Regions from separate parts of the Massilia sp. P1_C10 genome, predicted to be linked through region 2. Evidence: predicted binding sites of a transcription regulator. Region 2 holds the regulator's gene; the other holds the start of a gene.
The links. The regulator NrdR, encoded in region 2, represses ribonucleotide reductase genes. The targets are predictions, from matches to a motif close to CACNANATNTNGTG.
Positions count from the first base shown of each region.

Region 1: the regulator NrdR is predicted to act here: its motif matches at 1,643-1,656, upstream of AC1D02_RS19620 (ribonucleoside-diphosphate reductase subunit alpha).

Region 1 covers NZ_JBFUAC010000010.1:112,998-116,334, reverse strand. The annotation lists gene AC1D02_RS19620 (ribonucleoside-diphosphate reductase subunit alpha) at 1-1,420, opposite strand, end outside; gene ampD (1,6-anhydro-N-acetylmuramyl-L-alanine amidase AmpD) at 1,723-2,385, opposite strand; gene AC1D02_RS19610 (sigma-54-dependent transcriptional regulator) at 2,462-3,337, opposite strand, start outside.
Region 2 covers NZ_JBFUAC010000001.1:779,569-782,905, reverse strand. The annotation lists gene AC1D02_RS03680 (pilus assembly PilX family protein) at 1-52, opposite strand, end outside; gene AC1D02_RS03675 (PilW family protein) at 49-909, opposite strand; gene pilV (type IV pilus modification protein PilV) at 906-1,421, opposite strand; gene nrdR (transcriptional regulator NrdR) at 1,682-2,143, opposite strand; gene glyA (serine hydroxymethyltransferase) at 2,228-3,337, opposite strand, start outside.

The DNA of each region.
Region 1 (3,337 bases), on a different contig from region 2:
CGTCGCCGGTGTTCTTGCGCAGGTCGAGGAATTCCTCGATGTCCATGTGCCAGGTTTCCAGGTAGGCGCAGACCGCGCCCTTGCGCTTGCCGCCCTGGTTGACCGCGACGGCGGTGTCGTTGACCACTTTCAGGAACGGCACGACGCCCTGCGACTTGCCGTTGGTGCCCTTGATGTGGGCGCCGAGCGCGCGCACCGGGGTCCAGTCGTTACCCAGGCCGCCGGCGAACTTGGCCAGCAGCGCGTTTTCCTTGATCGCGTCGTAGATGCCTTCCAGGTCGTCCGAGACGGTGGTCAGGTAGCACGACGACAGCTGCGAACGCAGGGTGCCCGAGTTGAACAGGGTCGGGGTCGAGCTCATGAAGTCGAACGACGACAGCAGGTGGTAGAACTCGATGGCGCGCGCTTCGCGGTTTTCTTCGCGCAGCGACAGGCCCATCGCGACGCGCATGTAGAACGCCTGCGGCATCTCGATGCGGATATCGCGCACGTGCAGGAAGTAGCGGTCGTACAGGGTCTGCAGGCCGATGTAGCCGAACTGCAGGTCGCGGTCGGCGACCAGCGCCTTGGCCAGCTTGGCCAGGTCGTAATTGGCCAGTTCCGGGTCGAGCAGTTCGTTTTCGATGCCCTTGGCGATGTACTTCGGGAAGTACTCGACGTAGGCGGCTGCTGCCTTCGCCTGCGGCGTGTCCGTGCCGAAGACTTCCTTGCGGATCGTGTGAAGCAGGATGCGCGCGGTCACCTGCGAGTACGCAGGGTCCTTTTCCATCAGCGCGCGGGCGGCCAGGATGGCGGACTTGTGCAGCTCTTCGACCGGCACGCCGTCGTACAGGTTCTTGACCGTCTCGGCCAGGATGGCGTCGGCGTCGACGTGCTTTTCCAGGCCGACGCAGGCGGCGTTGATCAGGTCGCGGACCTGGTTCATGTCCAGAGGACGGCGCTCGCCGTTCTCCACCACGTGGATCTGCGGCGCGGCGATGTCGGCCTTGCCGCCGGCGGCTTCCTTGGCGGCGCGGCGCTCTTCCATGTGCTTGGCGCGATACAGCACGTAGCCGCGGGCGACGTCATGCTCGCCCGAGCGCATCAAAGCCAGTTCGACCTGGTCCTGCACGTCTTCGATATGGAAGGTGCCGCCGTTCGGATGGTGGCGCACCAGGGCGGCGACCACGTTCGCGGTCAGCTGCTCGACCAGTTCGCGGATGCGCGCCGATGCCGCGCCCTGCCCGCCATTCACGGCGAGGAAGGCCTTGGTCATCGCGATGGCGATCTTGGTCGGCTCGAAGGCGACGACGGCGCCGTTACGGCGGATGATGCGGTAATCGCCGCGCGCCGCGATGTCGGCCGCGCTGGCGTCGGCCGCGGGCGCCGTGGCACCTGGGGTGACGTGCAGGTTGGAAGAAGTGTCTTGTGATGTTTGCATTGAGGCTCCCCAGGTCGGCATGCAGTCGTGCTGCTGCCATTGTTATCAATTAGTCCGCTCGGTCAGCGGTCCGTCAACAAATTAAAAAGCAAAAGAATACCCATCCAACCGTTGCAGCCTGTTGGGCAAACGACGTTAAACATGGGTTGAAAACTCTGATTCGACACCGCCTCGCTGTAGCCGGCGGTGGTGAAACTGTGTCGGGGTTGAATCCCTCGGCACCACTATATCTAGTCATGAGCGTTAAGATGAGACTAATTGTAGTGCCTGACTCAATGCCACGCAATAACTTTCCAACACCATTAGACACTAAATATTTCGTTTAATTTCGGGTCAGGCCACTTGACATTTTTCAGCGCGGAAAGGATGCCGATTGGCCGGTGAGCGGTCACTAACATTGCCTCTTTTTGGGGCAGTTTTTCGGCCGATTTTCGGAGAGTATTGGAGAGCATTTCCCAGTCGAAATACGGTCCCGGGTCGGTCTTGCGGCCGGGCGCGACGTGCTCATGCCCCTGGATGCCCGCCAGCGGATAGCGCTCCAGCAGCGCGAGGGTCAGGGCGGCGACCGAATCATATTGCGCTGGCGAAAAAGCAACAAAATCCGAGCCCTCGATTTCGATGCCGACCGAAAAGTCGTTGCACTTGTCGCGGCCGTCGAATTGCGACACGCCGGCGTGCCAGGCGCGGTCGTTGCAGGACACGAACTGGATCACCCGGCCGTCGCGGCGCACCAGGAAGTGGGCCGACACCTCCAGCCCGCGCAGGTCGGCGAACGAGGCATCGGCGTGGAAGTCGACGCGGTTGGTAAACAAGTCGGCGATGTGCGGGCCGCCGAACTTCCCGGCCGGCAGGCTGATATTGTGCAGCACCAGCAGGTCGACCTGGGCGCCGGCCGGGCGTGCGTCGCAATTGGGCGACTCGTAGCGCGCCGCCTGCGGGCACCAGCCGTCGGCGCCGATTTTCATGGCGCCGCCCAAGGGCTGGGGTCAGGTCCGCCGGACCTGACCCCGGGGTTGTCGGCGCCGCGGGATATATCCGACTTCATTGTTCCGGCTCCTGGATATCGAGCTTTTGCATCTGGTAGCGCAGCTGACGGAAGCTGATGCCGAGCAGCTGCGCGGCCTGGGTGCGGTTGAACTGGGTCTGGGCCAGCGCGCGCAGGATGATGTCGCGCTCGACCTGGGCCAGGTAGCCCGGCAGGTCGCTCGGCAAATCGCTCGTTGCCGCCGCTGGCGCGGGTTCGGGCGCTGCCGCGTGCGCCGGCACGGGCGCAGGAGCCGGCGCGGCTTCGGCCACGCGCGCGCTTTTCAGCGACAGGTCGCCCACCTCGATCACGCCGTCGTTGGCAAACGCCAGCGCGCGTTCGAGCACGTTTTCCAGTTCGCGCACATTGCCCGGGAAGGAGTAGGCGCTCAGGGCGTCCAGCACGCCGGCGCCCAGCACCGCCTTCTGCCCCGGCCCGGCCAGGCGCGCGAGGATGCCGTCGGTCAGCACGGCCAGGTCGCCCATGCGCTCGCGCAGCGGCGGCAAGGTCAGCTCGATCACGTTCAGGCGGTAGAACAAATCCTGCCGGAACTCGCCGCGCTCGACGCACTTGGCCAGGTCCTTGTGGGTGGCGCTGATGATGCGCACATCGACCGGCTCTTCCGCCGTCGCGCCGATCTTGCGCACGCGCCGCTCCTGGATCGCGCGCAGCAGCTTGACCTGCATCGCCAGCGGCAGGTCGGCCACTTCGTCGAGCATCAGGGTGCCGCCGTTGGCCGCCTGGAAGAAGCCGTCGCGCTCGTCGGCCGCGCCGGTGAAGGCGCCCTTGCGGTAACCGAAGAACTCCGCTTCCATCAGCTGCTCGGGAATCGCGCCGCAGTTGACTGCGATGAAGGGGCGCGCCGCGCGCGAACTTTGCGCGTGGATCTCGCG
Region 2 (3,337 bases):
CGAACAACGCGGTCAGCAAGGCGGCGCCGGACTGGAATCGGCTGAGGGTCATGGCCGCGTATGCAAGCTGATGGTGGTTGCGAACAGCTTGCGCTGACGCCGGCGCAACTCCTCGGGCATCCGCGCCTCGTCGAGGCGCACACCCGTGTCGGCAAGGGTAAATCCGTCGCTGTAGGCCCTGCCGAACAAGTCGTGGACTTTCGGCTGCGCCTGCGCCGCCTGCGCGCCGTGCAGCAGCAGCGCCACGCGGATCGCGGCAACGCGCTTCCACGAATTCGCGCCGCGCGCATCAAGCACGCTGGCGCTGACGTATTCGTTGGCGACGCCGTCGGGCGGATCGTCGGTGTCGACGCCGTACAGCACCTGGAATGCGTCGACGCCGGCGACGATCGCGTCGGCGCCCCAGCTGCCCGAACCGCCCGAACCGCGATACTTGCAGCGCAATTCGGCCTCGCCGCGGCCGTTGCGGGCGACGTAGAAGATGCTCCAGCCGTCATCCGTCTCGCCCACGCCGAAGCCGGCGCAATTGACTGCGCTGCCGTCGCCGCCGGCAGCGGCGCCGGAACCGGGAAAGCGCACGGCCAGCACGTCGCTGCCGTTGACCGAGTCCGCGAGCGGGTCGTCGATGCCTGCGCTGGTGCGCGACAGCGAGCGCGCATCGAGTCCGGCCAGGCGCGCCGGTCCCGCGACATCGACCCGGTCCCAGTTGACGAAGGCCGCCTGGCGCGCGGCGCGGGTGATCGACTCGATGGCGAAGCGGCCGGCGTCGTCGAGCGTGGCGGCGTCCATCTGCGCCAGGTAGGCTGCGTTGGCCGACACCAGCATGCCGGCCGCCATCAGCATCGCGGCCATGCCGACGGCCAGCGCGACGAGCAGTTCGGCGAGCGTGGCGCCGCGAGCGCGCTTCATCCGCCCGCTCCGGGAAGGGCGACCGCAACGCGGGGACGGTCGGCGCCGGCGCCGCGCCAGCCGATCTTGATCATCACCGGCGCTGCGGCGGCATCGTCGCAGGCCCAGGTCAATTCGGCGGCGCCGTCGCGGCAGATCACGACGCGGCCGCCGGGATAATGTGCGTGCAGCGCTTGCTTGAACTGGTGGACTTCGGCTTCGGCGAGCTGCAAGGCATCGCACGGCGCACCGGCGTGGCATGGCGGCCCGGATGCGAGCGGCGCGCCGTCGGCCGCCGCGTCGTAGCGGATCAAGTAGGGATTGGCGCCGGCCGCCATCGCGGCGCGGTTGGCGCGCATGCTGTCGGCGAGGCTGCCGGCCAGCTGCACGGCGTCGGAGGCGAGGCTCGACTGGTGGCGCGCGCGCAGCGCGGCGAGCTGCATCGCGGCGGCGCCGAGTGCGCCGATGGCCAGCACGCACAGCGCGACCAGCACTTCGATGAGCGTGAAACCCCTGGCGAACCGCAATCGCATTGTCGACCTCCGCTGCCTGATTTGTTCAAGTTATCAAGGCGAGACTTGGCCAGCCGTGAGATGGCTCAACTGTGCGAGGCAGTGGAAATGGAACTTTGCTGAGATGCGGCGTTCACGCGTGGGGGCGGGCTGCCAGTCTGGAAACCGTCGTTTCTGCCACTGGCAGAAGCGACTACCAGCGAAGGCTGGTACCCATGCTGAACACGCAAAACTAGTTTAAGTCCGCTCAGTATGGGTACCTGCCTTCGCAGGTACGACCCTTAGCTCTTGCGCGGCTGGCCGACTTCGGCGATCGCGTCCTGGAATTCGGCCAGGTCCTCGAAGTTCTTGTACACCGAGGCGAAGCGGATGTAGGCGATCTTGTCGAGCCGCTTGAGCTCCTGCATCACCAGTTCGCCGACGTAGCCGCTGTCGACTTCGCGCCGGCCGCTGGTGAGCAGCTTCTCTTCGATGGTGGCCACCGCGGTGTCGATCGCGTCGGCCGACACCGGCCGCTTGCGCAGCGCCAGCATCAGGCTCGCGCGCAGCTTGGCCGAGGCGAACTCGGTGCGGCTGCCGTTCTTCTTGACGATGATCGGCATCGACAGCTCGATGCGTTCGTAAGTGGTGAAGCGCTTGTCGCACTGCGCGCAGCGGCGCCGGCGCCGCACGGCGTCGCCCTCCTCCGATACGCGGGTGTCGAGGACCTGGGTTTCATCGTGCTGGCAGAACGGACATTTCATGATGGAGCCGGTGCTGGTCGTGCTGCGAATTCGAAGGGGCCGCCGCCAACAACGCGCGCGGCCCCGAAAGTACTGCTGTCCTGCTTACGCCGCGTAGACCGGGTACTTGTCGGTCAGCTTCTTGACTTCGGCTTTGACGCGCTCGATGACCGCTTCGTCGGTCGGGTTATCCAGCACGTCGGCGATCAGGTTGCCGACCAGCGTCGCGTCTTCTTCCTTGAAGCCGCGCGTGGTGAACGCCGGGCTGCCCAGGCGGATGCCCGAGGTGACGAACGGCTTCTGCGGGTCGTTCGGGATGCCGTTCTTGTTGCAGGTCATGTGGGCGCGGCCGAGGATCGCTTCGGCTTCCTTGCCGGTCAGGTTCTTCGAACGCAGGTCCACCAGCATCACGTGCGACTCGGTCCGGCCCGACACGATGCGCAGGCCGCGCGCGATCAGCGCCTTGGCCAGCGCGTCGGCGTTCTTGACGACCTGCGACTGGTACTCCTTGAATGACGGATCCAGCGCTTCCTTGAACGCGACCGCCTTGCCGGCGATGACGTGCATCAGCGGGCCGCCCTGGATGCCAGGGAAGATCGCCGAGTTGATCTGCTTCTCGAATTCGGCCTTCATCAGGATGATGCCGCCGCGCGGGCCGCGCAGCGACTTGTGCGTGGTCGAAGTGACGAAGTCGGCGTGCGGCACCGGGTTCGGGTACAGGCCGGCGGCGATCAGGCCGGCGTAGTGCGCCATGTCGACCATGAAGTAGGCGCCGACCGCTTTGGCGACCTTGGCGAAGCGCTCGAAATCGATCTTCAGCGAGAAGGCCGAAGCGCCGGCGATGATCATCTTCGGCTTGTGCTCGTGCGCCAGGCGCTCCATCGCGTCGTAGTCGATGTCTTCTTCCGGCGTCAGGCCGTAGGACACGACGTTGAACCATTTGCCCGACATGTTCAGCGCCATGCCGTGGGTCAGGTGGCCGCCTTCGGCCAGCGACATGCCCATGATGGTGTCGCCCGGTTTCAGCATCGCGAAGAACACGCCCTGGTTGGCCTGCGAGCCGGAATTCGGCTGGACGTTGGCCGCTTCGGCGCCGAACAATTCTTTGACGCGGTCGATCGCCAGCTGCTCGGCGATGTCGACGTATTCGCAGCCGCCGTAGTAGCGCTTGCCCGGATAGCCTTCGGCGTACTTGTTGGTCAGCTGCGAACCCTG